3 regions of the Streptomyces sp. NBC_01275 genome follow, and region 2 is predicted to be linked to each of the others. Evidence: riboswitches for the same ligand, from Rfam matches in the RefSeq annotation. Region 2 holds a riboswitch; each other region holds the start of a gene.
What was found. Region 2 has a riboswitch for cobalamin ahead of OG562_RS31775 (ABC transporter substrate-binding protein). Riboswitches for the same ligand answer to the same signal wherever they lie in the genome.
Positions count from the first base shown of each region.

Region 1: it holds a riboswitch for cobalamin, as region 2 does, so the genes downstream of both, OG562_RS28725 (ribonucleoside-diphosphate reductase subunit alpha) here and OG562_RS31775 (ABC transporter substrate-binding protein) in region 2, are expected to answer to the same signal.
Region 3: it holds a riboswitch for cobalamin, as region 2 does, so the genes downstream of both, OG562_RS08650 (cobalamin biosynthesis protein) here and OG562_RS31775 (ABC transporter substrate-binding protein) in region 2, are expected to answer to the same signal.

Region 1 is NZ_JAPEOZ010000001.1:6,454,391-6,464,523, forward strand. Features, by position in the region: gene OG562_RS28710 (cytochrome P450) at 1-654, shown strand, start outside; gene OG562_RS28715 (GlxA family transcriptional regulator) at 683-1,648, opposite strand; gene OG562_RS28720 (ribonucleotide-diphosphate reductase subunit beta) at 1,875-2,903, opposite strand; gene OG562_RS28725 (ribonucleoside-diphosphate reductase subunit alpha) at 2,903-5,278, opposite strand; cobalamin riboswitch at 5,404-5,546, opposite strand; gene OG562_RS28730 (GNAT family N-acetyltransferase) at 5,582-6,088, opposite strand; gene mctP (monocarboxylate uptake permease MctP) at 6,214-7,839, opposite strand; gene OG562_RS28740 (DUF3311 domain-containing protein) at 7,836-8,111, opposite strand; gene OG562_RS28745 (GntR family transcriptional regulator) at 8,226-8,990, opposite strand; gene OG562_RS28750 (extracellular solute-binding protein) at 9,378-10,133, shown strand, end outside.
Region 2 is NZ_JAPEOZ010000001.1:7,147,557-7,157,689, forward strand. Features, by position in the region: gene metE (5-methyltetrahydropteroyltriglutamate--homocysteine S-methyltransferase) at 1-1,653, opposite strand, end outside; cobalamin riboswitch at 1,819-2,049, opposite strand; cobalamin riboswitch at 2,245-2,458, shown strand; gene OG562_RS31775 (ABC transporter substrate-binding protein) at 2,548-3,624, shown strand; gene OG562_RS31780 (iron ABC transporter permease) at 3,621-4,634, shown strand; partial or broken gene OG562_RS31785 (ABC transporter ATP-binding protein) at 4,631-5,407, shown strand; gene OG562_RS31790 (class I SAM-dependent methyltransferase) at 5,568-6,263, opposite strand; gene OG562_RS31795 (hypothetical protein) at 6,293-6,526, opposite strand; gene OG562_RS31800 (diaminobutyrate--2-oxoglutarate transaminase family protein) at 6,759-8,405, shown strand; gene OG562_RS31805 (IucA/IucC family siderophore biosynthesis protein) at 8,792-10,133, shown strand, end outside.
Region 3 is NZ_JAPEOZ010000001.1:2,012,192-2,022,324, reverse strand. Features, by position in the region: gene OG562_RS08665 (putative cobaltochelatase) at 1-209, opposite strand, end outside; gene cobN (cobaltochelatase subunit CobN) at 206-3,859, opposite strand; gene OG562_RS08655 (cobyric acid synthase) at 3,856-5,364, opposite strand; gene OG562_RS08650 (cobalamin biosynthesis protein) at 5,361-6,347, opposite strand; cobalamin riboswitch at 6,459-6,601, opposite strand; gene OG562_RS08645 (hypothetical protein) at 6,730-6,951, opposite strand; gene OG562_RS08640 (inorganic phosphate transporter) at 6,986-8,239, opposite strand; gene OG562_RS08635 (lysozyme) at 8,393-9,148, opposite strand; gene OG562_RS08630 (class II aldolase/adducin family protein) at 9,343-10,133, shown strand, end outside.

The DNA of each region.
Region 1 (10,133 bases), 690 kb from region 2:
CTGACAGCTTTGCTGGAGGCGAAGGACGACAATGGCGACCCGATCGGGGAACAGGAGATCCACGACCAGGTCATCGCGATACTCACCCCGGGCAGCGAAACAGCCGGCTCTGTGGTCATGTCGCTGCTCCACGTCCTCACCGAGCACCCGGATCAGGTGGACAAGATCCGCGAGGAGGTGAATAACGTCGTCGGCGACCGGCCGGTCGCATTCGACGACGTCCGAAAGCTGCGGCACACCGCCAATGTCGTGGTCGAGACCATGCGGCTGTATCCGGCCGTATGGATATTGACCCGGCGTGCGGTGGCCGACACCGAGCTCGGGGGTTACCGCATTCCCGCCGACGCCGACATCGTCTACAGCCCGTACGCGGTCCAGCGCGATCCGCGGTCGTACGAGCGGCACGAGGAGTTCGACCCCGACCGCTGGCTCCCGGACCGCTCCAAGGAGGTGCCCAAGTACGCCATGACCCCGTTCGGCGTCGGCAACCGGAAGTGCCCGAGCGACCACTTCTCGATGGCCGAGCTCACGCTGATCACCGCGGTGGTGGCGGCCGCGTTCCGCTTCGAGGAAGCGCCCGGCTCCGACCCCCGGACGCATATCGGCATCACGCTCCGGCCGCGCCGGCTGAAGCTGCGGGCGATACCCGGGTGAGACGCGGGCAAGGTGCTCAAGGAGGGGCTCAGGCGACGGCCTGCGGCCCCCGGAACGTGCGCCGGTAGGCGTTCGGCGTCGTGTCCAGGGCCCGTACGAACTGATGGCGCAGGGCGCTCGCCGTGCCGAAACCGGTACGCCAGGCGATCGCGTCCATCGTCTCGTCCGTCGCCTCCAGCAGGTGCTGCGCCATCAGCACCCGCTGGCGCAGCAGCCAGCGGTAAGGGGTGGTGCCGGTCTCCTGCTGGAAGCGGCGGGCGAAGGTGCGCGGGGACATGTGGGCGCGGGCGGCGAGCTGTTCGACGGTGACCTCCTGGTCGAGGTGCCGTTCCATCCACACCAGCACCTCGCCGACCGTGTCGCACGGCGACGGGGGCAGCGGCCGCTTGATGTACTGGGCCTGGCCACCGTCCCGGTGCGGCGGCACGACCATCCGCCGGGCGATCCCGTTGGCGACCTCGGGGCCCTGCTCCTTGCGGACGAGGTGCAGACAGGCGTCGATGCCGGCGGCCGTGCCGGCCGAGGTGATCACCGGGTCCTCGTCGACGTAGAGCACGTCCGGTTCGACGGTCGTACGCGGATACTGCCGGGCCAGCTGCTGGGCGTGCCGCCAGTGCACCGCGCAGCGCCGCCCGTCCAGCAGCCCCGCCGCGCCCAGCACGAACACCCCGGAACAGACGCTGAGCACCCGCGTCCCCCGGTCCACCGCCCGGCGCAGCGCGTCGAGCAGCTCGGGCGGGAACTCCCGCTGCCCGTACGTGTCCCCGGCCGGCACGGCGATCAGATCGGCGCTCTCCAGCCGCTCCAGCCCGTGCTCGGTGCTCACGCTGAAGCCCGCGTGCGTGGTCAGCGTCGGCCCCTCCGCCGAGGCGACCGCGAAGTCGTAGACCGGCAGCCCCTCGTCGCTGCGGTCGATCCCGAAGACCTCGCAGACGACCCCCAGCTCGAAGGGGTGCACACCGTCGAGCAGGATCACGGCCACGTTGTTCAGCATGACGCCAGTGTGCCCGAGGAGTGGCAGGAATTTGAAGGTGTACGGCAGTACTGCCACTGTCAGGAGTGTCGAGCAAGTACGAGGCTTACCTCATGAACCTCATGAACGCACTCACCGGATACGCGGCCTTCCTGGCCTTCTTCCTCCTCCTCACGGCTCCGGCGCTCGTGGGACTTCTCCACGAGCGCCGGATCGACCGTCAGCTGAAGGCTTCGAGGACGGTGACTCAGAAGTCCTCGTCCAAGTCGACGGTGCCCTCCACCGCGACCTGGTACGCCGAAGGACGGCGCTCGAAGAAGTTGGTCAGCTCCTGAACGCCCTGCAGCTCCATGAAGGAGAACGGGTTCTCCGAGCCGTAGACCGGCGCGAAGCCGAGCCGCTGCAGCCGCTGGTCGGCGACGCACTCCAGGTACTGCCGCATCGACTCGGTGTTCATGCCCGGCAGCCCCTCGCCGCACAGGTCCCGGCCGAACTGCAGCTCGGCCTCGACGGCCTCCTTGAGCATGTCGGTGACCTGCTGCTGGAGCTGGTCGTCGAAGAGCTCCGGCTCCTCCTTGCGGACGGTGTCGACGACCTCGAACGCGAAGGACATGTGCATGGTCTCGTCCCGGAACACCCAGTTGGTGCCGGTGGCGAGGCCGTGCAGCAGACCCCGGCTGCGGAACCAGTAGACGTAGGCGAAAGCGCCGTAGAAGAACAGGCCCTCGATGCACGCGGCGAAGCAGATCAGGTTGAGCAGGAAGCGGCGGCGGTCGGCCTGGGTCTCCAGCCGGTCCAGCTTCTCGACCTCGTTGATCCACTTGAAGCAGAACTCGGCCTTCTCGCGGATGGAGGGGATGTTCTCCACGGCGTCGAAGGCGGCGGCGCGGTCCTCCGGGTCGGGCAGGTACGTGTCCAGCAGCGTCAGATAGAACTGGACGTGCACGGCCTCCTCGAACAGCTGACGCGACAGATACAGGCGCGCCTCCGGGGAGTTGATGTGCTTGTACAGCGTCAGCACGAGGTTGTTCGCCACGATCGAGTCGCCCGTCGCGAAGAACGCGACCAGCCGGCCGATCATGTGCTGCTCGCCCTCGGACAGCTTCGCCAGGTCGGTGACGTCCGAGTGGAGGTCGACCTCCTCCACGGTCCAGGTGTTCTTGATGGCGTCCCGGTAGCGCTCGTAGAAGTCCGGGTAGCGCATCGGGCGCAGGGTGAGCTCGAAGCCCGGGTCGAGCAGGTTCTTGGCAGACGCAGCTTTGGCTTCGCTGGACATTACTGGCAGGCCTCGCAGGACTCGGGGTTCTCAAGGGAGCAGGCGACGGCCTCTTCGGAGGTCGCCTGCTGCAGGGGGATGGTCTTCTCGGGCTGCGCCTGGGCCTGGGCGGCGCGGGCGATGCGGGTCGCCGGGCGGGAGCGCAGGTAGTACGTGGTCTTCAGGCCCGACTTCCAGGCGTACGAGTACATCGAGGAGAGCTTGCCGATGGTCGGCGTCTCCAGGAACAGGTTCAGGGACTGCGCCTGGTCCAGGTACGGGGTGCGGGCGGCGGCCATGTCGATCAGGCCGCGCTGCGGGATCTCCCACGCCGTGCGGTACAGGGCGCGGACCTCCGCCGGGATCCAGGCGAACTCCTGCACCGAGCCGTTGGACTCGCGCAGCGCCTCCCGGGTGCGCGCGTCCCAGACGCCGAGGTCCTTGAGGTCGTTCACCAGGTACGAGTTGACCTGGAGGAACTCCCCGGACAGCGTCTCGCGCTTGAACAGGTTGGACACCTGCGGCTCGATGCACTCGTAGACGCCCGCGATGGAGGCGATGGTGGCGGTGGGCGCGATGGCGAGCAGCAGGGAGTTGCGCATGCCGGTGTTCGCGATGCGCGCGCGCAGGGCCGCCCAGCGCTCCGGCCAGGTGAACTCGACGCCGTAGTGGTCCGGGTGCAGCACGCCCCTGGCCGTCCGGGTCTTCTCCCAGGCCGGCAGCGGGCCGTTGCGCTCGGCCAGGTCGGCGGAGGCCTCGTACGCGGCGAGCATGATGCGCTCGGCGATCCGGGTGGACAGGGCCTTGGCCTCGGCGGAGTCGAAGGGCAGCCGCAGCTTGAAGAAGACGTCCTGCAGGCCCATCGCGCCCAGGCCCACCGGCCGCCAGCGGGCGTTGGAGCGGCCCGCCTGCTCGGTCGGGTAGAAGTTGATGTCGACGACCCGGTCGAGGAAGGTGACGGCCGTGCGGACGGTCTCGTCCAGCCGCTCCCAGTCGATGTCGCCGGTCGTCGTGTCGACGAACGCGCCGAGGTTCACCGAACCCAGGTTGCAGACCGCCGTCTCCCCGTCGTCGGTGACCTCCAGGATCTCCGTGCAGAGGTTGGAGGAGTGGACGACGTGACCGGGCTCGGCCGTCTGGTTGGCGGTGCGGTTGGCCGCGTCCTTGAAGGTCATCCAGCCGTTGCCGGTCTGCGCGAGGGTGCGCATCATCCGGCCGTAGAGGTCGCGGGCGGCGATGGTCTTCTTCGCGAGCCCGTCGGCCTCGGCCTTGCGGTAGGCGGCCTCGAACTCCGCGCCCCACAGGTCGACCAGCTCGGGCACGTCCGACGGCGAGAACAGCGACCACTGCTCGTCCGCGTTCACCCGCCGCATGAACTCGTCCGGGATCCAGTGCGCGAGGTTCAGGTTGTGCGTACGGCGGGCGTCCTCGCCGGTGTTGTCGCGCAGCTCCAGGAACTCCTCGATGTCGGAGTGCCAGGTCTCCAGGTAGACCGCGGCCGCGCCCTTGCGCCGACCGCCCTGGTTCACGGCGGCGACCGAGGCGTCCAGCGTCTTCAGGAACGGCACGATGCCGTTGGAGTGCCCGTTCGTGCCGCGGATCAGCGAACCGCGGCTGCGGATCCGGGAGTACGACAGACCGATGCCGCCGGCGTGCTTGGAGAGGCGGGCGACCTGGTGGTAGCGGTCGTAGATGGAGTCCAGCTCGTCCAGCGGGGAGTCGAGGAGGTAGCAGGACGACATCTGGGGGTGCCGGGTGCCGGAGTTGAAGAGGGTGGGGGAGGACGGGAGGTAGTCGAGGCGGCTCATGAGCCGGTAGAGGGCCGCGACCTCGTCCAGAGCGCGTGACGTGTCGTCTTCCGCGAGGCCGGAGGCGACGCGCAGCAGGAAGTGCTGGGGCGTCTCGACGACCTTGCGGGTGAGGGGGTGGCGCAGGAGGTAGCGGCTGTGCAGGGTGCGCAGGCCGAAGTAGCCGAAGCGGTCGTCGGCCAGCGGGTCCACCAGGGCGTCGAGGCGGGCCGCGTGCAGCCGGACGAAGTCGGCGGTGCGGTCGGCGATCAGGCCCTCGCGGTGGCCGACGGCGACGGACTGCGTGAACGACGTGACGCCCTGGGAGGCGGCCTCGGCGGCGACGCTGATCGTCAGCAGCCGGGCGGCCAGCTTCGAGTACGCGGGGTCGTCGGAGATCAGACCGGCGGCCGCCTCCGTGGCCAGCTCGCGCAGCTCCGACTCGTCCGCCCGCGCGGACCGTCCCCGCAGGGCGGCGGCGGCGACCCGGCCGGGGTCCGCGTCGGGGAGGTCGGCGGTCAGCTCGGTCAGGGTCCGCAGCAGCGCGGTACCGGGACCGTCGGTCTCCAGCTGGGTGACTGAAGCCGGTTCGGCTGGCGCGATGGTCACGTGGGGCTCTCCCTCGCTCGGCAGCGGGCCTGGCGGAGGGCAGGGGGCAGCACACGAGCGCGCGGGGCGTCGCGTCCACCGGCCCACTCCACGAGGCCCGGACGTCAGAGCACCCGGACCGGATGGGCCGGGCGCGTGCTGTCGGCAGGTCCTCGGACTGACACAAGCGTGCAGATGCACGCAAGTACACCGTTGCGGGACAGTTCCGGATTTGCACCGGATTCCCCTGCGGCGACAGCGAGCACGAGCATACATCTTGTGCCGGGCTGTCGTGCCACCCCCAGATGTTGTGTCGCGCCGGTTTCAGAGCGTCAACTGGTAGGCGAGGAGAGTGATGTCGTCCAGCTGCGGCAAGGGATTCCAGTCCCGCTCTGGCGTACGGACGAAGCCGAGGCGTTCGTAGATGCGGTGGGCGGTGCGCATGGTGCGCTGGGTCGACAGAACGACGGCCGTGCAGCCCGCCGTGGCCCGTGCGCGGTCGAGGCATGCGCGTACGAGGGCCTCGCCGGCGCCTCTGCCACGGGCCTCGCGCGCGACCGCGAGCATCCGGATCTCGGCCTCGCCGGAGCGGGCGATGTCCGCCATGGGGCCGCCCGAGGAGACGAAGGCGACCCCGCCGAGGAGGGCGTCGCCCGCCACGGCGACCAGGACCTCGGCGGCGGCCGCCCGCCGGGCGACGTTCCTCAGTTCGCCGAGGTACTCGTCGCTCTCGCCGAAGTCGAGGAGCCCGTCCTCGAGATAGGCCTGGGCGGTGATCTCGCCCAGGGCCGGGTACTCGTCGGGCGCTGCCCGCCGGATGACGATGTCCATGGGACCGAGTGTGCCGGACGGGCACGACGACGGGCCGCCGGGTTCTCCCCGGCGGCCCGTGATCGCGTGCGGATGGTCAGTGCATGCGGATGGTCAGTGCGTGCGGAAGGAGTGCATGCGGATGGTCAGTGCGAGGCTCCCGCGGTCGCCGGGGGCAGGTCCGCCTGGACGCCGGGGTCGCCCGCGTCCGCCGTGTAGTCCTCCGGGCGGGTCTCGTCGATGCCCTCGGGGGCCTTCGCCGCCTTCAGGGCGAAGGTGAGGACCACGGTGACGGCGACGTTGAGGAGGAACGCCGTCAGGCCGATGTAGCCGATCTCTCCGAGGCCGGGGATCTCCTTCGACGAGCCGCCGAAGTGCTTCTGGGTCGGGGAGGCCACGCCGTACGCGGCGACCGTGCCGTAGATCATGCCGACCGCCCAGCCGGCGAGCAGCGCCCAGCGGTGGAACCAGCGGGTGAAGAGGCCGCCGACCAGGGCCGGGAAGGTCTGCAGGATCCAGATGCCGCCCAGCAGCTGGAAGTTGATGGCGACCGTCTTGTCCATGGTGAGGACGAAGGCCAGCGCGCCCACCTTCACCAGGAGCGAGACCAGCTTGGAGACCTTGGTCTCCTGCGCCGGCGTGGCGTCCGGCTTGATGAAGTCCTTGTAGATGTTGCGGGTGAAGAGATTCGCGGCAGCGATCGACATGATGGCGGCCGGGACGAGCGCGCCGATGCCGATCGCGGCGAAGGCCACGCCCGCGAACCAGTCCGGGAACATGTCCTCGAACAGCTGCGGGATCGCCAGCTGCCCGTTGGTGACCTTGACCCCGGCCGCGATCGCCATGAACCCCAGCAGGGCCAGCAGGCCGAGCATGAGGGAGTACAGCGGCAGGATCGTGGTGTTGCGGCGGATCACCTCACGGCTCCTGGACGACAGCGTCGCCGTGATGGAGTGCGGGTACATGAAGAGCGCGAGCGCGGAGCCCAGCGCCAGCGTGGCGTACGTCCACTGGCCCGGCTCGGCCGGGGCGAGCGCGCCGCGCGGCTTCCCGGTCGCCGGGTTGGTCTGGCTGAACGCCTCGCCCGCCTTGGCGAAGATGTCGTCGAACCCGCCGAGCTTGATCGGGATGTAGATGATCGCCACCGCGATGACGATGTAGATCAGCGTGTCCTTCACGAACGCGATCAGCGCGGGGGCCCGCAGCCCCGACGAGTAGGTGTACGCCGCCAGCACGCCGAAGGCGATCAGCAGCGGCAGGTCCTTCACGAACCAGTTCGTGTCCTCGCCGCCGCCGACGCCCATCACGTCGAGCACGGCCTGGATGCCGACCAGTTGGAGCGCGATGTACGGCATGGTCGCGAGGATGCCGGTGACGGCGACCGCCAGCGACAGCCCCTTCGACCCCCAGCGTCCGCGTACGAAGTCCGACGTCGTCACGTACCCGTGCTTGTGCGACACCGACCACAGGCGGGGCAGGAACGTGAAGATCAGCGGGTAGACGAGGATCGTGTACGGGACCGCGAAGAAGCCCGCCGCGCCCGCCGCGTAGATCGCCGCCGGCACGGCGACGAAGGTGTACGCCGTGTACAGGTCGCCGCCGAGCAGGAACCAGGTGACCCAGGTGCCGAACGACCGGCCGCCCAGCCCCCATTCGTCGAGGCTGTCGTTGTCGGCCCTGCGCCAGCGCGCGGCGAGGAAGCCCATGACCGTGACGGCCAGAAAGAAGAAGATGAAGACGGCGAGCGCGACGCCGTTCACGCCGTCCTTCACTCCGACGCACCACCCTTCGCGGAAGCGGAGGCCGCACGTCCGCGCTGGTCACGCTGCCAGAGCTTGTACGCGGTCACCGTGAGCGCGGCGGAGAGAGGCACCCACAGCATCTGGTACCAGTAGAAGAAGGGGATCCCGATGAACGCCGGATCCACCTTCGCGTACGAGCCCACCCACAGCATCGCCACGAACGGCGCGAGCAGACAGAGGCCGATGACGACGCGCACAGGCGTCACCACCGGCTCCTTGGGCACTTCCTGGGCGTCTGACATCGGCGGCTCCGTCCCCTCACTGATCGCCTTGATCACTGTTGTAATGCGCAGGCAATGTAAGTGACGGATAAGCGGAGCGGAAGACCCCCTGCCCGGTGGGCCTACTCGGTGGGCCTACTCGGTGGGCCGCTTCAGCCGGGCCACGAACTTGTACCGGTCCCCCCGGTACACCGACCGCACCCACTCCACCGGCTGGCCGTCCTTGTCCAGCGAGTGCCGGGACAGCATCAGCATCGGCAGGCCCACGTCGGTGCCGAGCAGACCCGCCTCGCGCGGGGTGGCCAGCGAGGTCTCGATGGTCTCCTCCGCCTCGGCGAGCCGGACGTCGTAGACCTCGGCGAGGGCGGTGTACAGGGACGTGTACTTGACCAGCGACCTGCGCAGGGCCGGGAAGCGCTTGGCGCTGAGGTGGGTCGTCTCTATGGCCATCGGCTCGCCGTTGGCCATGCGCAGGCGCTCGATGCGCAGGACGCGGCCGCCGGCGGTGATGTCGAGCAGGTCGGCGAGCCGGTCGTCGGCGGTGATGTAGCCGACGTCCAGGAGCTGCGAGGTGGGTTCGAGGCCCTGGGCGCGCATGTCCTCGGTGTAGGAGGTGAGTTGGAGCGCCTGGGAGACCTTCGGCTTGGCGACGAAGGTGCCCTTGCCCTGGATGCGCTCCAGGCGGCCCTCGACCACCAGTTCCTGAAGTGCCTGGCGCACGGTGGTGCGCGAGGTGTCGAATTCGGCCGCCAGCGTCCGCTCCGGCGGGACCGGGGTGCCGGGCGACTGCGTCTCCGTCATGTCGAGGAGATGTTTCTTCAGGCGGTAGTACTTGGGCACACGCGCGGTACGGACGGTCGCCCCACCCTCGTTCTCCGCACTGCTGACGTCGGTGCTCATGGCCTGCCTTCCCGGCTGCGGGTGCCGAAATGGCCGACACGCCGTCGGCCGCGGCTCACATCGTGGCACGGACGCGGCGCTGTTCGCCCCGCCGTTCCGTGATCCCCTCTGTATACCGTCGCAGCCTTTGCTGGTCTAGTCCACCAAGGCAAGTGGTCTACCGGGCCGGCACCCCTTCGGGGTCGATGTTTTCGAGGGTTTCTTACTTAAAGGTTCTTGCATATGTAGGTCCCATAACAGCTGGTCGGAGGGGATTCGGCCACTCTTGACAGACCTATTGGTCTGAGCCAAGCTCTGCCCACTGGTCTACACCATTGGTCCAGGTCCGGGTCCCGGCCTGTGGGCGGGGGGTGTGGCATCTGGTGTGGCATCCCTGAGGAGGGTGGCGTGAAGCGCAAGCTGATAGCCGCGATCGGTATCGCGGGCATGATGGTCTCCATCGCGGCGTGCGGGGGCGACAAGGACAGTGGCGGCTCGGACAAGGGCGCGGACGCCAAGGAGCTGACGGTCTGGCTCACCGTCGACGCCCAGAACAACTGGCCCGAGCTGGTGAAGGCCGCCGACGCGGCGGTCACGAAGGCGCACCCCGGCGTCAAGATCACCCACGAGTACTACGGCTGGCCCGACAAGAACACCAAGCTCGACGCGGTCCTTGCCACCGACAAGGTCCCCGACGTGGTCGAGATGGGCAACACCGAGATGCTCGGCTACATGGTCAAGGGCGCCTTCGCCTCCCTCGACGCGTCGAAGTTCGACAACTCCTCCGCCTGGCTGGACGGCCTCAAGGCCTCCGTGACCTACGACGGCAAGACCTACGGCGTCCCGTACTACGCCGGCGGCCGCGTCGCCAACTGGCGCAAGGACCTCTTCGCCTCGGTCGGCGTGAAGTCGACGCCCAAGACCTACGCGGAGCTCACCGCCGCCCTGGACAAGGTGCAGAAGAAGGAGGGCGACAAGTTCTCCGCCTGGTACCAGCCCACCCGCGACTGGTACGCGGCCATGTCCTTCGTCTACGACGCCGGCGGCTCGATCGCCGTCGAGTCGGGCGGCCAGTGGAAGGCCAACCTCTCCTCGCCCGAGTCCCTCAAGGGGCTCAACGAGTTCAAGGACGTCGTCGACAAGTACATGCACGGCGACAAGACC
Region 2 (10,133 bases):
CCAGCGCACCGTCATCGGCTCGGGGCGGGAGATGTCGCCGGCCAGGATCGGCGGGCGGACGTAACGGGTGCCGTAGGACTGGACCCAGCCGTGCTGCGTGGCGAGGTAGCCGACGAGCTGCTCGGCGAAGTACTGGACCATGTCGTTGCGTTCGGGCTCGCCGTGCACCAGGACGTCCAGGCCGGCCTTCTCCTGGAAGGAGACGACCTCCTGGATCTCCGCCCTGACGCGGTCCTCGTAGCCGGCCGTGTCGATCCGGCCCGCGCGCAGGTCGGCACGGGCGGTGCGCAGTTCGCCGGTCTGCGGGAAGGAGCCGATGGTGGTGGTCGGCAGCAGGGGCAGGCCCAGGTGGGCGCGCTGGGCCGCGGTCCGCTCGCCGTAGGGCTGGGAACGGCGGGCGTCGGTCTCGGTGACCGCGCCGGTGCGGGCGCGGACGGCCGGGTCGCGGGTGATGAGGGAGTGCGCGCGGGAGGCGAGGTCGGCCCGGTTCGCGGCGAGTTCGGCGGCGATCGCGCCGGTGCCGAGGGTCAAACCCTTGGCGAGGGTGACGATCTCGGCGGTCTTCTGCCGGGCGAAGGCCAGCCAGCGCAGGATCTGCGGCTCGACGTCCCGTTCGGCCGCGCTGTCGAGGGGCACGTGCAGCAGGGAGCAGGACGCCGACACGTCGACCCGGGCGGCGAGACCCAGCAGGGTGCCGAGGACGGCCAGGGACTTCTCCAGGTCGTTCACCCAGATGTTGCGGCCGTTGACGACACCGGCGACCAGGCGTTTGCCGGGCAGTCCGCCGACGGCGGCGAGCGCGTCCAGGTTCGCGGCGGCCGACTCCGTGAAGTCCAGCGCCAGTCCCTCGACGGGGGCTTTGGCGAGCACGGGCAGCGCGTCGCCGAGCCGGTCGAAGTAGGAGGCGACCAGCAGTCGCGGCCGGTCGGTGAGCGCGCCGAGGGCGCGGTAGACGCGGGCGGTGGCGTTCAGCTCGGCGGGGGTACGGTCCTGGACGAGGGCGGGCTCGTCGAGCTGCACCCACTCGGCGCCGGCCGCGCGCAGATCGGCGAGGACCTCGGCGTACACGGGCAGCAGCCGGTCGAGCAGGGTCAGGGGCTCGAAGTCAGCGGCCACGCCGGGCGCGGGCTTGGCGAGCAGCAGGTAGGTGACCGGGCCGACCAGCACCGGGCGGGCGCTCAGCCCGAGGGCGAGGGCCTCCTTCAACTCGGCGACCTGCTTGGCGGAGTCGGCCGTGAAGATCGTGTCCGGGCCCAACTCGGGCACCAGGTAGTGGTAGTTGGTGTCGAACCACTTGGTCATCTCCAGCGGCGCGACGTCCTGCGTGCCGCGTGCCATCGCGAAGTACCCGTCGAGCGGGTCGGCGGCGACGGCGTCGCGGTGGCGGGCGGGGATCGCGCCGACCATGACGGTGGTGTCCAGGACATGGTCGTAGTACGAGAAGTCGCCGGTCGGGACCTCGTCGACGCCGGCCTCGGCCAGCTGCCGCCAGTTCGTGCGGCGCAGTTCGGCGGCGGTGGCCCGGAGGGCGTCGGCGGTGCCGCGGCCCTTCCAGTAGCCCTCGATCGCCTTCTTCAGTTCCCGGCTCCGTCCCTGGCGGGGGTAGCCGTACACGGTGGCCCGTGCTGCCGTGGCTGCGGGCTTGGTGGTCACGGAGATCTCCTTCGCGAGATGAATCCCTGAGATCCCGGCGACGGGACGCGAGCGCGACGGGGTGACGGATCGGGCGGAGACGACATCGCACGGCAAGCCGCGGTCGTCCGCCTGACATGTACGCCGACCCGCCCACGAGGTCACCGGGATGTCCGTGCGCGAGTCGTACGCGTACGGGCAGTTGGCAGGTCTTCGGACTCGCGGGCACGTCCTCGTCGTTCACCGAGGAGGACACCTACTGGCCGTCGCTTCCCAGACCCCGTTCGTCGGGTCCAGTGCGTAAGACGGCGGTCGTTCCCGCTCACCGCTGCGGGGCAGTCCCGGATTCCCACCGGGTTCCCTCTTGCGACGCATCCCGCCTGGCGGACGGGGCGAACCAGCTGCACCGGCCAGCCTAGGGGGCCGTCCGGCGATACGACGGGTCACGTCCGGCATTCGGATGGTGACGAGGGACACGGGAGGGGCACGTGTGGAACATCCGCAGGGCGGGAGATGCCCCGGCAACGACCTTCCTGCCCGTGAACCCGTGAACCCGTGTACCTGTGAACCCGTGTACCGGTGAACCCCATGACGGGAGCCGATGGTTGATCTTGATACTTTGTTGGGGCCAGTCGTGCCACATCCGAGGCCAGGGAATCCGGTGGGAATCCGGAACTGACGCGCAGCGGTGAGGGGGACGGGCGGGGCACTCGACGCCACTGGAGCGACGCGGGCCGGCCGAAGGAGCCGGTGTGCAACGCGCCGGGAAGGCGCTCCGTCCGGACGAACCCGAGTCCGAAGACCTGCTGGCGCCTTCCCGCTGCGGGCCTGCTGCGAACCATGCTTCGAGTCGGCTTCGAGCGAGGAGGACCTCCGTAGGCCAGGCTCCGCGTATCGAGCCCCGACAGGCAAGGCATGCCCGTGCTGCGTACCGTCCCCGTCCCCCTCCGCCGTACCGCCGTCCTCGTCCTCGCGCCCGTCCTGCTGCTGACAGCGTGCGGCGGCTCCGACGGAGACCGTTCCGACGGGGACCGTTCCGGCGGCGAGGCGGCGGCGTCCGCCGCCGGCTTCCCGCTCACCCTCGACAACTGCGGGCACCAGGTCACTGTGAAGTCGGCCCCTCAGCGGGTCGTCTCCCTCAACCAGGGCACCACGGAGATCCTGCTCTCCCTCGGCCTCGGCGACCGTATGGCCGGCACCGCCACCTGGACCGACCCGGTGCTCAAGGGACTGGAGAAGGCGAACGCGTCCGTGCCGCGCCTCGCCGACAACGCCCCCTCCTTCGAGAAGGTCCTCGACGCCGAACCCGACTTCGTCACCTCCTCGTTCGTCTCCACCCTCGGCAAGGGCGGCGTCGCCACCCGCGAGCAGTTCGAGAAGCTGGGCGTGCCCACGTACGTCTCCCCGTCCGACTGCGCCGCCGGCAAGGACAACGACAGCGGCGGCGACGGCTCGCGCAGCACACCGCTCACCCTCGACGCCGTATACGACGAGATACGCGACCTGGCTCGCGCCCTGGGCGTCGAGACGCGCGGCGACGCACTCGTCGCCCGGCTGAAGGAGCGGGTGCGCAAGGCCACCGACGGCCTGGACGCCTCCGATGCCTCCCTCATGTACTGGTTCGCCAACTCCCAGTCGCCCTACCTGGCCGGCTGCTGCGGCGCGCCCGGCGCGATCACCCGGGCCGTCGGCGCACGGAACGCCTTCTCCGACACTCACGACGAGTGGCCCCAGATCAACTGGGAGACCGTCGCCGACCGCGACCCCGACGTCATCGTCCTCGGCGACCTGACCCGCAAGTCCCAGACCGCGGAGACCGCCAAGGCCAAGATCGGCTTCCTGGAGTCCAACCCCGCCACCCGCAACCTCACCGCCGTCAGGAAGAAGCGGTACATCCTGCTCAGCGGCCAGGCGCTGAACCCCTCCATCCGCACCGTCGAAGGGATCGAGCAGGTCGCCGCCGGCCTGCGCGACCTCGGACTCGCCAAGTGAGCCCGCGCAGCCTGCTGCTGACGGGCGGCGGGCTCGCGGCACTGGCCCTCTCCGTGGCCGCCGCCGTGACCATCGGCCCCGCCGACATCTCCACCGCCGACGTGTGGGCGTCGGTCGCCTCCCACCTCGGCGGCGGCGAGAGCACACTCGCCCCGCTGCGGGACGGCATCGTCTGGAACCTGCGGATGCCCCGGACGCTGCTGGCCGCAGTCTGCGGCGCCGGGCTCGCGCTGTGCGGCGCGGTCATGCAGTCCCTGCTGCGCAACCCGCTCGCCGACCCGTTCGTGCTCGGCGTCTCCTCCGGGGCCTCCACGGGCGCGGTCGCCGTCGTGGTGCTCGGCGTCGGCGGTGGGGCCCTGTCGCTGTCGGCGGGCGCGTTCGTCGGCGCGCTGCTCTCCTTCGGCCTGGTCATGCTGCTCAGCCACAGCCTCGGCGCGAGCATGGACCGGGTGGTGCTGTCCGGGGTGGCGGCCATGCAGCTCTTCTCCGCGCTGACCTCCTTCATAGTGCTGACCTCGGCGGACGCCGAGACCACCAAGGGCGTGCTGTTCTGGCTGCTCGGCTCGCTTTCGGGGGCCGACTGGGGCCAGGTGCTGCTGTGCGCACCGGCCCTGGCCGTCGTCCTCGTCGTCTGCCTCGGATACGCCACCACCCTGGACGCGTTCGCCTTCGGCGAGGAGGCGGCCGCCGGCCTCGGCGTGAACGTCTCCCGCGCCCGCCTGATCCTGCTCTGCGCCACGGCGCTGCTCACCGCCGTCCTCGTCAGCTGCGCCGGGGCGATCGGCTTCGTCGGCCTGGTCCTGCCGCACGTCACCCGCGCGCTCACCGGCTCCGGGCACGCCCGGTTGCTGCCCGTCACGGCACTGACCGGAGCCGTCTTCCTGGTCTGGGTGGACACCCTCGCCCGCACCGTCGTCGATCCGCAGGAGGTGCCGGTGGGCGTGGTGACGTCCCTGATCGGCGTACCGGCGTTCGTGGTCGTGCTCCATCGAGGCCGGTGGAAGACATGAGCGCCCCCTGCCCGGACAGCGGCCTGCGCGCGGACCGGGTCGGTCGCCGCACCGACGGCCGGCTCATCGTCGACGGTGCCACCCTCGTCCTGCGCCCCGGCGAGACCGTCGGCCTGCTCGGCCCCAACGGCTCCGGCAAGTCGACGTTGCTGCGCCTGCTCGCCGGCGTCCTGGCCACCTCGGCCGGAGTCGTCACCCTGGACGGCCGGCCCCTGCCCGAGGTCGGCCGCCGTGCCACCGCCCGCCGTATCGCCACCGTCGAGCAGCACACCCACACCCAGACCGAACTGACCGTCCGCGACGTCGTCGCCCTCGGCCGCATCCCCCACCGACGCGCCTGGTCACCGGCGTCGGCCGCCGACGCCCGCGCCGTCGCCGAGGCCCTGGAACGCACCGGGCTGACCGAACGGGCCGCCCAGTCCTGGCACACCCTCTCCGGCGGCGAACGCCAACGCGCCCAGATCGCCCGCGCCCTCGCCCAGGAACCCCGCGAACTCCTGCTCGACGAGCCGACCAACCACCTGGACATCCAGCACCAGTTGGACCTGCTCGACCTGATCGCCGACCTCCCCGTCACCACCGTGATCGCCCTGCACGACCTCAACCTCGCCGCGATGTACTGCGACCGCCTCCTCGTCCTCGACACCGGCCACACCGTCGCCGAGGGCGCCCCCGCCGACATCCTCACCCCGGCCCTCATCAAGAAGGTCTACGGCGTCCACGCCGAGGTGACCCACGAACCCGGCCATCCGGTGATTCGGTTCGTGCGGAGGACGGGCGGGAGGCGCGGGGAGGATGGGGTGGGCAAGGAGGATGGGGTGGGCAAGGAGGATGGGGAGTGCGGGAAGAGGGGGGAGCGCGCGGAGGGCGGGAGACGCGGGAAGAGCGGGGAGCGCGAGGACCGCTCCCTCACGGCCGACGGACTTGACGGCTTCATGGCCGACGGAGCCTGACGGCCAGGAACACCGGGGAGTTGTGGGTCTTGTCGTATCGACGCGGATCGATCAGCCGAGCCTCCTCCGTGGCCCGCGGCTCCACCAGCTCCTCCAACACGAACCCGGCGCCGAGCAGTTCACCGAGGAACCCCTCCAGCGTCATCCGCCAGTACCTGACGGCGAATCCCTCACCGAACGGAAGCTCGACGCGACCATCGGCGAAGTAGGAACCACCCACGTAGTTCCAGTCACTGGTGGGGTGGGTCGTGGAGACGAGCAGGGTGCCGCCGGGCCGCAGAACGCGCCGAATCTCGGCGAGCAACTCCCCGCGTGCGTCGATGTGGTGATAGACGAGGGCCATCACCGCCAGATCGAACGACCGGTCCTCCAGAAAGACCAGCGGCTCCTCCAGATCGTGGTGGTGCAGGACCGCGCCGTCTCCGAGCCGCTCCCGCGCGACGCGCAGCAGGCTTTCGCCGGCCTCGACGCCGACGACCTGTGAGGCGCCTCGATCCAGCAGTTCGGCGGCGTAGTGGCCCGCTCCGCATCCAAGGTCCAGCACCCGTGATCCGTTCACGTCACCGGCCAGCCTCAGCATGGCCGGGCGATCGGTGTGCGCGTTGTAGGCGCTGTCCGTGGCGTTGGCGGCGAACTGCTCGCCCATCTCACCGTGGTAGGCGGTCTCGGCTCTCATCGAGTCATCCTCGCAGCGTCGGACCCTGCTCAGGACGTCGCGGCGAAGGCGTCCATGCCGGTGAGTCCGACTGAAAGCCGCCACAGCCGCGCCGCCTGCTCGGGATCCGTCGCATGGTCGCGAGCCCCGCCCGTGAGGTCGCCCCCGCTCCAGGGCTCCACGATGCATCCGGCGTCGATCTGCTCCTGCCGGGGGGATGTGACCCCCGACGCCGTACTCCGGGCTCCGAAGCCCGATTCCGTCTTCTGCCGAGCTGTGGTCATGCGGCGACGCTGCGAATCGAACCGCACTCGAAGCCAAGGCGCGGACTCCTGGTGCGCGATCTCGAGACAACCCGTGACCAGGTTTGGGACAACCCGTAACCCGGTCGGCGCTCGGCGGTTGGTAGCGGTGGGGGGTCTGCTGTCTGCGTCCGGCCCTCCCCAGCGGGAGAACAGGAGTCGTGCCGTGACCGAGCCTGTGCCCAAGGAGGCCTCCGAGGGCCGTTCCACCGGTGTGCCCGTTGCCGGGACCGCCGCCGCAGTCGTCGGAGTCCCGACGGGCCGACGTCCCGCGCACGAGGGCATCCTGCGACGCCAGTCGTCCCGCGAGTCCGCCGCCCGTACCTATGCGCGGGCCCTGCCCATCGTGCCGGTACGGGCCCGCGGACTGACCATCGAGGGCGCGGACGGCCGTCGTTACCTCGACTGTCTCTCCGGCGCCGGCACGCTCGCGCTCGGCCACAACCACCCCGTGGTACTGGAGGCCATCCGCAAGGTTCTCGACTCGGGCGCGCCCCTTCACGTCCTCGACCTCGCGACCCCCGTCAAGGACGCCTTCATCACCGAACTGTTCCGCACCCTGCCGTCCGGCCTCGCCGACCACGCGCGCGTGCAGTTCTGCGGACCGGCCGGCACGGACGCCGTGGAGGCGGCGCTCAAACTGGTCCGAGCCGCCACCGGTCGTACGGGCGTCCTGGCGTTCACCGGCGCCTACCACGGCATGACCGCCGGCTCCCTCGAAGCCTCCGGCGGCGCCTTCGACGTACGAGTGGCGCGTCTGCCGTACCCGCAGGACTACCGCTGTCCGTTCGGCATCGGAGGCGAGCGCGGCGCCGAACTCGCCGCCCGCTGGACCGAATCCCTCCTCGACGACCCCAAGTCGGGCGTACGGGAGCCTGCCGGGATGATCCTCGAACCCGTGCAGGGGGAGGGCGGGGTGATCCCCGCACCGGACGCCTGGACGCGCCGCATGCGGCAGATCACGGCCGACCGCTCCATCCCGCTGATCGCCGACGAGGTCCAGACGGGCGTCGGCCGGACCGGTGCCTTCTGGGCCGTGGAACACAGCGGGATCACCCCCGATGTGATGGTCCTGTCCAAGGCCATCGGCGGCAGCCTGCCCCTGGCCGTCGTCGTCTACCGCGACGACCTCGACGTCTGGGAACCCGGCGCCCACGCGGGCACCTTCCGCGGCAACCAACTCGCCATGGCCGCCGGCACGGCCACCCTCGCCTACGTCCGCGAGAACGGCCTCGCCGACCGTGCGGCCACCCTCGGAGCCCATCTGCTGCGCCGCCTCCGCCACCTCGCGGAGGGCTTCCCGTGCATCGGAGACGTCCGGGGACGCGGGCTGATGATCGGCATCGAGATGGTGGACCCGACGGGGAAGCGCGGAAACGGCTTCGGCGAGCCGATCGGACACGGAGGCATCAGATACGGCGATGAGGGCCCGGCGGGAGCTTCGGCAAGGCATGCCGGGGTGGGCGGAACCACCCCCCTGAGCCCTCCTCGTACGGATCACGGAAGCAACGGCTCCCCGGCGTTCGCCGCTCACACCGCTCACTCTGCCCATGGCCCGTACCCTGCCGCCCCGGAACTGGCCGTCGCCGTCCAGCGGGAGTGCCTGCGGCGCGGCCTGATCGTCGAACTCGGCGGCCGCCACGCGAGCGTCGTACGCCTGCTTCCGCCGCTGACGATCACCGACGAACAAGTGGCCGCGGTACTCGACCGACTCGCGGACGCGATGGAAGCGGTGGCTCGCGATCACGCCGATCACGGCGACCGCGCAGGCCACAGCGCCGGGGATCGCCAGGGTGACCGGACGAACCGGACGCCCCGGCAACGCAGTTGGCGCGGCGACGGCACCGACGGACCGGGTTAGCCCAGGCAGGCACCCCATCCGCACGTCCCCCGAACCTGTGCGTACACCGCCGCCACCGCGGGACCGAACCCGGTCACCCCCGCCGAGGCCGGCTGTCCTTCCGCGAAGCCGGACGCCCACCGACGCGGCGGCCCTCACGCAGCCCGGCACCCACCGCCGCCCTGTCCCACCGCACCGCCGACCGAACCGGCCCCACCACACCAGGAACGACCTTGACCAGCTCCCCACAGCCCGCCGACTCTCCCGCTCCCGCCTCAGCCGTCGCTCCCACACAAGCGTCCACCTCCTCCGTCCCGTCCGTTCTTGTCACTGCCACCGTCTCGGTCCCGCACCAGTCGGCAGACGTCTCCCACGCCGAACCGTCGCCCCACGCCACAGCCGACCTCCTGGACCATCCCGACCCGCACACGGCGGCCCAGGCAGCGGCCGTGGAGAACCTGCTGCGCTGCTGGGTACGAGAGACCGGCCTGCCCGCCCCCAGCGACGGCGCCCTCGACGTACCGCTGCCCGCCAGCGGCACCGCGCTGCTGGTCCCCGTCCTCTACTGGTCCGCCACGGGCTGGCACCGTTTCGGACTCCCGCGCCTGGCCGACGCTCCCGAGCAGTCCCCACCGGCCGACGCCGTCACCGCCGCAGCCCTGCTGTCCCGCGAGGCGCTCGGCGCACACGGCACGGCGGCTCAGCCGGCCCTCGCCCTGGACCACGCCCTCGCCCCCGCAACCGGCGAAGGCGTCGACCTGGTCGCCCGCGTCGCCGACTCCCTGCGTCGCACCGCGGTCTTCATCCGCGAGCGCCGGAAGTGCCCCGCCGACGCGCCCGACCTGTTTCTGGCCGCCGAACAGGCGCTGTTGCTCGGACACCCCCTGCACCCGACCCCGAAGAGCCGAGAAGGCCTCTCGGATGCCGAAGCGCGCCTGTACTCACCTGAACTGCATGGTTCGTTCCCCCTTCACTGGCTGGCTGTCGCTCCTTCCGCGCTCGCCACCGACTCCGCCTGGACGGAACGCGGTCGCACCGTCCCCGCCGACCGGCTGACAGCCCCACTCGCCGGCCCCGGGCTGCCGCTGCCCGATGGGTACGCGGCCCTGCCCGTGCACCCGTGGCAGCTGGGCGAGGCCCGGAACCGTCCTGACGTCGCGGCCCTGCTCGACGCCGGGTTGCTCCGGGATCTCGGCCCGCTCGGCCCCCCGTGGCACCCCACCTCCTCCGTACGAACGGTCCACCGGTCCGGCGCCCCCGCCATGCTCAAACTGTCGCTGGGGCTGCGCATCACCAACTCCCGTCGTGAGAACCTCCGCAAGGAACTCCACCGCGGTGTCGAGGTGCACCGGCTGCTGCGCGCGGGCCTCTCCAAGCGGTGGCAGGCGGTCCACGCGGGCTTCGACATCGTTCGCGACCCGGCCTGGCTCGCGATCGACGGCACGGACGGGCTTCCGGTGCCGGGACTCGACGTGGTGATCCGGCACAACCCGTTCACTGCGGCCGACGACGTCTCCTGCATCGCCGGCCTCGTCTCACCCCGGCCGTACGCCGGATCACCCCCACCGCACTCGTCCTCCCCGGACACGGTTCCCGCCCACAGTTCCCGGCTGGCCGCCATCGTCACGCGTCTCGCCGGGCGGACAGGGCGCCCGCTGGGGGCGGTCGCCGTCGAGTGGTTCCTGCGCTACCTGGAGCAGGTCGTCCGCCCCGTCCTGTGGCTCGACGGAGAGGCCGGGATCGCGTTGG
Region 3 (10,133 bases), 5.1 Mb from region 2:
GAGCCGGGGTCGCACGAGAACCGGCACCCGGTGACGACGTCCAGCGTGGGCATCAGCGCCGAAAGCGCCCGCACGGCCGTCGACTTGGCGGTGCCCTTCTCACCGCGCACCAGCACACCGCCGACCGCCGGAGACACGGCGTTCAGCAGCAGCGCGAGCCGCAGATCGTCCTGGCCGACCACGGCCGTGAACGGGAACGGGGTACTCACTGGTCGCCCTCCAGATCGCCTTCGAGCTCCAGGTAGGTGGCGCGCAGACGCTCGAGCGTGTCCGCGTCCGGCTCGGCCCACAGCCCGCGGTCGGCGGCTTCGAGGAGCCGCTCGGTGATGCCCCGCAGCGCCCACGGGTTGGACTTCTTCATGAAGTCCCGGTTCTCCGGATCGAAGACGTACTCGGCGCTGAGCTTCTCGTACATCCAGTCGTCCACGACCCCGGCCGTCGCGTCGTACCCGAAGAGGTAGTCGACCGTCGCCGCCATCTCGAACGCGCCCTTGTAGCCGTGTCGGCGCATGGCCGCCATCCAGCGCGGGTTGACCACCCGCGCCCGGAACACGCGGTGCGTCTCCTCGCCGAGCGTGCGCGTCTTCACCTGGTCCGGCGTCGCCGAATCGCCCACGTACGCCTCGGGGTTGGCCCCCGTCAGATGCCGGACCATGGCGACCATGCCGCCGTGGTACTGGAAGTAGTCGTCGGCGTCGACGAGGTCGTGTTCGCGGGTGTCGACGTTCTTCGCCGCCACCGCGATCCGCTTGAACGCCGTCTCCATGTCCCCGCGCGCCGCCCGCCCCTCGAGCCCGCGCCCGTAGGCGTAGCCGCCCCAGACGGCGTACACCTCGGCCAGGTCCGCGTCCGAGCGCCAGTTCCGCGCGTCGATCAACGGCAGCAGCCCGGCCCCGTACGCCCCCGGCTTGGAGCCGAAGATACGGGCCGTCGCGCGCCGTCGGTCGCCGTGCTCGGCGGCGTCCTCGTCGACGTGGGCGCGCACGTAGTTCTGCTCGGCGCTCTCGTTCAGCTCGGCCACCGTCCGCACCGCGTCGTCGATCAACCCGACGACGTGCGGGAACGCGTCCCGGAAGAAGCCGGAGATGCGGACCGTGACGTCGATGCGGGGCCGGCCCAGCTCCTGCGGGGGGACCACCTCGAAGCCGGTGACCCGGCGTGAGGCGTCGTCCCACACCGGGCGGCAGCCCAGCAGCGCCAGGATCTCGGCGATGTCGTCGCCCTGGGTGCGCATCGCGGACGTGCCCCACACCGTCAGGCCGACGGACTTCGGGTACTCCCCGGTGTCCTGCAGATACCGCTGGACGAGGGAGTCCGCGAGCGCCTGGCCGACCTCCCAACTCAGCCGGGACGGAATGGCCTTGGGGTCCACCGAGTAGAAGTTGCGCCCGGTCGGGAGCACGTTCACCAGCCCGCGGGTCGGCGAGCCGGACGGGCCCGCCGGGACGTAACCGCCGTCCAGCGCCTTGAGGATGTGGTCGATCTCGTCGGTCGTCCTCGCCAGCCGCGGCACGACCTCCGTGCACGCGAACTCCAACACCGCGACGGCGTCCGGGAGTTCGGCCCCCACCACCTCGCGCACCAGCGCCGGGACGGCGGCCGTCTCCCAGCCCCGCCGCTCCATGCCCTCCGCGAACCGGCGGCACAGCTGCTCCAGCAGGTCGATCGCGTCGGCCGCCGAACGGGCCGGACCCTCGACCAGGTCGGTCAGCTCCACCGGCGCCTTCACCGGCGCGCCCGGCTCGGCGAGCAACTCCTTCTCGACCAGGCCGAAGTGCTCGGCGAGGCAGGCCCGCAGCCCCGGCAGCGCGTTCGCCGTGCCGCCCCACACCTGCGAGGCCCGCAGCACGGCCAGCACGAGGTTCACCCGCGCCTCGTCGACCGGACCGCCGCCGAGGATGTGCAGCCCGTCGCGGATCTGCACGTCCTTGATCTCGCACAGATAGCCGTCGATGTGCATGACGAACTCGTCGAAGGCGTCGTCGTCCGGCTGGTCGTCCACATGCAGGTCGTGGTGGAGCTCGGCGGCCTTCACCAGCGTCCAGATCTGCGCCCGCACGGCCGGCGCCTTGGTCGGGTCCAGGTCGGAGACGAGCGCGTACTCGTCGAGGAGCTGCTCCAGCTTGGCCAGGTCGCCGTAGGTGTCGGCGCGCGCCATCGGCGGCACCAGGTGGTCGACGACCGTGGCGTGTCCACGCCGCTTGGCCTGGGTGCCCTCGCCGGGGTCGTTGACGATGAACGGGTAGATCAGCGGCAGTTCGCCGAGGACGGCGTCCGGCGCGCACCCGCCGCTGAGCCCGAGTCCCTTGCCGGGCAGCCATTCCATCGTGCCGTGCTTGCCCATGTGGACGACGGCGTCCGCGCCGAAGGAGTGGTCCAGCCAGCGGTAGGCCGCCATGTAGTGGTGCGACGGCGGCATGTCGGGGTCGTGGTAGATCGCGATCGGGTTCTCGCCGAAGCCGCGCGGCGGCTGGATCATCACGACGACGTTCCCGAACTGGAGGGAGGCCAGCACGACGTCGTCGCCGTCCACGTACAGGTTGCCCGGCGGCTCGCCCCACGCCTGCAGCATCCCGTCCCGCAGCTCCGGGTCGAGCCGGTCGAACCAGGCCCGGTAGTCGGCGAGCGGCACGCGCGCGGGCGCGGCGGCCAGCTGCTCCTCCGTCAGCCATTCGACGTCGTGGCCACCGGCGTTGATGAGCCGGTGGATCAACTCGTCCCCGTTGTCGGGGTGTCCCTCGACGACGTATCCGGCGTCCCGCAGCGCGTCCAGCACCCGCACCGCGGAGGCCGGGGTGTCGAGTCCGACCGCGTTGCCGACCCGCGAGTGCTTGGTCGGGTAGGCGGTGAAGACGAGCGCCAGCTTCTTCTCGGCGTTCGGCTTGTGCTTCAACTGCGCGTGCCGTACGGCGATTCCGGCGACGCGTGCGGCCCGCTCGGGGTCGGCGACGTACACCGGGACGTCGTCCGGACCCTGCTCCTTGAAGGAGAAGGGGACCGTGATGAGCCGCCCGTCGAACTCGGGGATGGCGACCTGCATCGCCGCGTCCATGGGGGACACGGCCGCGTCGGAGTCCATCCAGGCCGCATGCGACGAGGTCAGGCAGAGTCCTTGCAGCACCGGCACGTCGAGGTCGGCGAGGGCGCCGATGTCCCAGGCCTCCTCGTCGCCGCCGGCCGAGGCCTGCGAGGCGTGCGTGCCGCCGGCGGCGAGGACGGTGGCGACGAGGGCGTCGGTCCTGCCGAGGATCTCGTACAGCCCGGAGTCCGCGCCGCGCAGCGAACCGCAGTACACGGGAAGGGCGTTGGCGCCCTTCGACTCGATCGCGTCGCACAGGGTGTCCACGAAGCCGGTGTTGCCGCTCAGCTCGTGGGCCCGGTAGAAGAGCACGCCGACGGTCGGCCGCCCGTCGACGACGGCACGCTCGCCGTGGACGCCGTACTCCGGCATCTGCTGCGGCTCCAGGAAGCCCTCGCCGGTCAGCAGCACGGTGTCGGACAGGAACCGGGCCAGCTCGGTGAGGTTGGCGGGACCGCCCTCGACGAGATAGCGCAGCGCCTCCGCCACGACACCGGCCGGCGCCGACGACTCGGCCATCAACTCCGCGTCCGGCACGGTCTCGCCGCCCAGCAGCACCGTCGGCACGCCCGACGCCTTCAGCGCGGCCAGCCCGTCCTCCCAGGCCCGCTTCCCGCCGAGCAGCCGTACGACGGCGAGGTCTGCGCCGTCGAGCAGCGCGGGCAGCTCCGTCGCGACGTCGACGCGGGTCGGGTTGCCGATCCGGTACGCGGCGCCGGAGGCGGCCCGGGCCGCCAGCAGATCCGTGTCGGCGGTCGACAACAACAACACTGTGCTCATGCGGGCGCTCCCGGTGGAATGAAAGGCAGTCCTTGCGGCGCGCCCGACTCGATGAGCCGCCAGAGCGCGTCGGTGTCCGCGTGCTGTTCGATCAGGTCGCCGAGCCGGTCGAGCTGCTCCTCGCGCAGCGCGGCGAACGAGGTGTCGGCGGCCGGCGTGAAACGGCGGCCCGCGGCGGCCGCGACCTCGCGCAGGAAAGCGCGCCGGAAGCCGTCCGACTCCAGCGAGCCGTGCCAGTGCGTGCCCCAGGTCTGTCCGACCCGGCAGCCGTCCAGGAAGGCGGCTCCGCCCAGGATCTCGGCGACCCCGTGGTGGATCTCGTACCCCTCGACGGCCTCGCCGAGGGCTTCCCCCACCGGCCGGGTGAGGGTCTTCTCCCGGGCGAACCGCACCCGGACCGGAAGGAGCCCCAGCCCTTCCACGTGCCCCTGCCGGCTCTCGACCTCGTCCTCGATGTGCTCGCCGAGGATCTGGAAGCCGCCGCAGACGCCGAGGATCGGCCGGCCCTCGGCGGCCCTGCGCATCAGGGCCTCGGCCAGGCCGCGTTCGCGCAGCCACTCCAGGGCCCGGACCGTGCCCCGGGTGCCGGGGACGACGACGAGGTCGGCGTCGGCGAGCTCCTCGGGCCGGTCCACGAACCGCACGACGACGCCGGGCTCGGCGGCCAGGGCGTCCACGTCGGTGAAGTTGGACAGGAGGGGGACCGCGCAGACGGCGACCCGCAGGACGTCCTCGCCGACGGGCGGGGAGACGTTCGACTCCCGCACGGTCCCGCGCAGCGACACCCGAAGCCCGTCCTCCTCGTCGATCCCGAGCCCGTGCCGGAACGGCAGCACGCCGTACGTCCGCCGTCCGGTGAGCCCGTGCAGCATGTCGAGCCCGGGTTCCAGGAGGCTGACGTCTCCCCGGAACTTGTTGACGAGGAACCCGGCGACCAGCTCCTGGTCCTCGGGGGAGAGAAGGGCGACCGTGCCGAAGAAGGAGGCGAAGACGCCCCCGCGGTCGATGTCGCCGACGACGAGCACGGGGAGCCGGGCGCCCCGCGCGATCCCCATGTTCACGATGTCGGTCCGCCGCAGGTTGATCTCGGCCGGGCTGCCCGCCCCCTCGCAGATCACCGCGTCATACGTGGCCCGCAGCTCGGCGAGAGACTCGAGAACGGTGTTGAGGAGTCTCTGCTGCCGCCCTCCGTGATAGCCGCGTGCGCTCATCTCCCCGACGGGCTTCCCGAGCAGCACGACCTGACTGCTCTGCTCGCCGCCGGGCTTGAGCAGCACGGGGTTCATCAGCGCGGTCGGCTCGATGCGGCAGGCCTGCGCCTGCATGGCCTGCGCCCGCCCGATCTCCGCGCCCTCCCGCGTCACGAACGAGTTGAGCGACATGTTCTGCGCCTTGAACGGCGCGACCTTCACCCCCTGCCGCACCAGCCACCGGCAGATCCCGGCCGTGACGACGCTCTTGCCGGCGTCGGAGGTGGTGCCGGCGACCAACAGCCCACCGCTCATGACGTACGCCCCTTCAGCCGGACCTTCGAGTCGAGGCGCGCGGCGACGGTGCGCGCGGCGACCGTGCGCGCGGCGACCGTGACGCCGAGCGCGAGCAGGCCGACGCGGCGGGAGAGCCGGGCGGCGCGTTCGATGTCGTGGACGACGACGGCGCGTCCCGCCGCCCCGTTGAGCACGGGCCGGTGCTCGACCCGGCCCCCGTACGACAGGGTCCCGCCCAGCCGTACCCCGAGCGCGCCCGCGAAGGACGCCTCCACGGGCCCGGCGTTGGGGCTGGGGTGCTTGCGGGCGTCGGCGCGCCAGGCCCGTACCGCACCTCGCGGATCGTCCCCGGCGACGGCCGCGAGGACGGCGGTCAGCCGCGCCCCCGGCCAGCCGGCGAGGTCGTCGAGGCGCGCGGACGCCCACCCGTAGCGTCGGTGACGGGCGGACCGGTGCCCGACCATGGCGTCCAGGGTGTTGACGGCCCGGAACCCGAGCAGCCCCGGCACCCCGGCCACCCCGCCCCACACCAGCGCGCCCACGACCGCGTCCGAGGTGTTCTCGGCGACGGACTCGACGACGGCGCGGGCGATCCCGTCGGCGTCCAGGGACTGCGGATCCCGCCCGCACAGATGCGGCAGCCGCGCCCGCGCCGTCTCGACGTCCCCCGCGTCGAGGGCCTGCCCGATGGCCCGGGCCTCGCGGGCGAGGGAGGTCCCGCCGACGACGGCCCAGGCGGCCGCGCCGGTGAGGGCGACGGAGGCGGCGGGGGAGGCGCGTACGACCCGGGCGGCGAGGGCCCCCAGGGTCACCGCGCCGCCGGCGCACACCGCGGTGTGCAGCGCGCCCCACCCGCGGTGGTCCCGCCACAGCACCCGCTCCACGGCGCCCGCGGCCCGGCCGAACGCGGCGACCGGATGTCCCCGGCGCGGATCGCCCAGGAGCAGGTCGCAGAGGAGGCCGGCGGCGGCGCCGTACGCGTAGACGCGATCGGCACGCACCGGGTCAGCCGACGGTGGGGGCGGGGGCGGGGGCGGGGTGCGAGCCGGGACTGGTCCTCGAACGGCAGCCGAGCATGGCGATATGTCCTCACTCAGGGTGTCCACGCCCTGGTTCGACGAGACCGGCGGTGAGAGTTCCTGGCTCCCGGGGCTTTCTACCCCGGTGACAGTGGCGGGACCGCACCGGATTCACACCGGTTTCCTCTCCAGCCGCCGTACATGGCTCCGGCAGTCCACCACGGGCCCGGAAGGGCCGTCAACTTGCTGTTGACCTGCGAGGCTGGAGTGTGCTGAGCCCCACACAGGGGTGGTTCGCGAGGCCACGAAAGAGGGGTGCGGGACGGCGATCCGTCCCGCACCCCTCAGTGCTCGAGATGACCCGTCAGGCCACGATCAGCGAGATCCCGTACGCCACCGCCGCCGCGCACGCCGCGAAGCAGGCGTACGCGCCGGTCACCGCGAGGGCGGCCGAGCCGCCCTGCTCGGCGGCGCGTTCCTGACGCGACAGGCCCATGATGCCGAGGGTGAACAGGGCGACGACGCCCACCGTGACCACGAGGCTGACGCCGAAGACGGAGCCCAGGGCTGCCCAGTCGATCTTCATACTGCTTCTCTTCCTTCGTACCGGGGGCGCGGGCTCAGACGGCCGCGGCCGGCGGGGCGGCGGGCGCTGCGGGAGCGGTCGACTCGGCGGCCGGGGACAGGATGGTGGCCGTCAGGTCGTCGGTGACCGTGCCCGTGGGCGGCGGGGTCACGGCCGCGATCGCCGTGGTGACCACACCCGGCGGCTCCTCGGCCTCGACGACGTTCGACGCGTCCACGACCTCGCGCCGGGAGATCTTCCAGATCGCCGCGCTGGAGGCGATCAGGAAGGCCGCGACGACGGCCGTGCCCCAGTCGCCGAGGTCCGTCACCGACTCGGCGAGCGCGCCCACCAGGGCCGCCGCCGGCAGCGTCAGCCCCCAGGCCACGAACATCCGGGTCGCCGTCGACCAGCGGACCACCCCGCCCTTGCGGCCGAGGCCCGCGCCCATCACCGAACCGGAGACGGAGTGCGTGGTGGAGAGGGAGAAGCCGAGGTGGGAGGAGGCCAGGATGACGGTCGCCGCACTGGTCTGGGCGGCGAAGCCCTGCTGCGGCTGAAGGTCGGTCAGGCCCTTGCCCATGGTGCGGATGATGCGCCAGCCGCCGAGGTAGGTGCCGAGCGCGATGGCCATGCCGGCCGAGAGGATGACCCAGGTGGGCGGGTCGGAGTCGGGGGCCACGGCGCCGCCGGCGACCAGGGCGAGGGTGATGATGCCCATCGTCTTCTGCGCGTCGTTGGTGCCGTGGGCGAGGGAGACCAGGCCGGCCGAGGCGATCTGGCCCGTGCGGTAGCCCTTCGCCGCAGCCTTGCCGTCGGCCTTCTTGCCGAGGGTGTAGGAGAGGCGGGTGGCGAGCATCGCCGCCACGCCCGCGACGATCGGGGCCGCGATCGCCGGGATCAGGACCTTGGTGACCAGCACGTCACCGTGGACCGCGCCGGTGCCGGCCGAGGCGATGGTCGCGCCGATCAGACCGCCCATCAGGGCGTGCGAGGAGCTGGAGGGCAGACCCACCAGCCAGGTCAGCAGGTTCCAGAGGATCGCGCCGACGAGGGCGGCGAAGATGACCTCGGGACGGATGCCGGTCTCGTCGACGAGACCCTTGGAGATCGTGTTGGCGACCTCCACCGAGAGAAAGGCGCCCACAAGGTTGAGCACGGCGGACATGGCCACCGCGACCTTGGGCTTGAGCGCACCGGTCGAGATGGTCGTGGCCATCGCGTTGGCGGTGTCATGAAAACCGTTCGTGAAATCGAACGCGAGTGCGGTGATTACCACAATCGCGAGGATCAGCGAGAAGTTTTCCATTTACCCAGGCAATCGTTCGAGGTCATTGGTTGGTTGACCGTAGGCAACCTGGGTGAACGGAAGATGAACTGGGGCGGGCTTCGCGGTGTCTTGATGAAGGGTTTGACGCCACGCCCGGATCGGCGGCCCGGCGGCGGCCCAACTGCCGCACGGCTAGGCGCCCCGGGCGAACCTCGCCAGCTGTCCCGCGGAGCCGTTGAAGAGATTCTGGTCACCCGGCAGACCGCCCCTGTCGGCGTACTGCCAGAAGGTCCACGACGACCAACCGGCGGGCAGCGTCCCGGCGTCCGCCGACCCGTGGCGGGCGATCCACAGCGCGTGGTCTGCGGCGAAGGCGCCGCTGCCGCCCGTGCAGGCGTTCCACCAGTGGGTGGTCGTGTAGATCACCGGGCGGCGGCCGGTGAGCCGGTTCACCTCGTCGCTGAACGCCCTGATCCAGGCCACCGTCCCCGCCCTGCTCAGGCCGTAGCACGGACGCCGCGCGTCGTACGGGTTGTACTCGACGTCCAGCGCGGGCGGCAGCGTCCTGCCGTCGGCGCTCCAGCCGCCCCCGTTGTGTACGAAGAACGCCGCCTGCGCCTCGCCCGGGCCCTGGTCCGGGCGCGCGAAGTGGTACGCGCCGCGTACCAGTCCGGCGGCTCCGGCGCCGTCGAACTGCGGGCCGAAGTACGGGTTGCGGTAGGCGGTGGACTCGGTCGCCTTGACGTAGACGAACGTGGCCCCGGCGGCCTTCGCCGCCTCCCAGTCGACGGCCCTCTGGTGGGAGGAGACGTCGTGCCCTCTCGGCTGCTCCGCCGCCACGGCCGCGGTGGCCGCGGGCGGATCGGCCAGCGCGGTTCCTGCCGCGGCGAGCGCCACGAGCAGGACCGCCCAGAGGCGGGCACGGGCGGAGGTACGGGTGTGGGCCATGGTTTCCCCCGGAACGGCGGCGTGCGCGACGGTGTGCACGACGAACGCCCCAGAGGCTAGGGGAAGATCCGGCCGGATCGGTGGATGCCGGTCGATACCCGGCCAATCACCTGGACCAGATGATGTACGCCGATATGCGCCCACCGTGTCCGCGGGCGACGACGGGCCACGGCCCCTGCTGGCAGGATCGCGGCATGGCTGAGCAGCGACGTGATCAGGGAGAAGCCCGGGACTCCCGGGACGGCGTACAGGGCGTGGAGGGCATGGAGGGCGTGGGCGTGGAGGGCCGGGTGGGCGTGGCGGAGGCGCGGGCCTGGGAGGCGCTCGTCGCGACGGCCCGCCGCACCGTGGCCGACGGACTGGTCGTCGGCACCTCCGGCAACGTCTCCGTCCGTGTCGGCGACACCGTGCTGGTCACCCCGTCGGGCGTGCCCTACGACCGGCTCGCCCCGGCGGACGTGACCGGCGTCGACCTGTCCGGCCGACAGGTGCTCGGCACGCTGGTCCCGACGAGCGAACTGCCCATGCACCTCGCCGTCTACCGCACCACCGACGCCCGCGCCGTCGTCCACACCCACGCCGTGCACGCCACCGCCGTCTCGACCCTCGTCACCGAGCTGCCCCGCGTCCACTACATGGCGGGCGCCCTCGGCGGCCCCGTCCGGGTCGCCCCCTACGCGACGTACGGCACCCAGGAGTTGGCCGAGAACATGCTCCGCGCCCTCGCCGACCGCACCGGCTGCCTGCTCCAGAACCACGGCACCCTCACCTACGGCGCCACCCTCGACCAGGCCTACGACCGCACGGCCCAGCTGGAGTGGATGTGCCGCCTCTGGCTCACGGCCTCGTCCCTCCCGGACCGAACCCCGACCCTCCTGACGGAGGAACAGGTGGCGGAGGCGGGGGAGCGACTGCGGGGGTACGGGCAGAAGCCTTCGTCCGAGGGCGCGGGCGCGGGCGCGGGCGAGGGCGCTGGCGGCGGCGA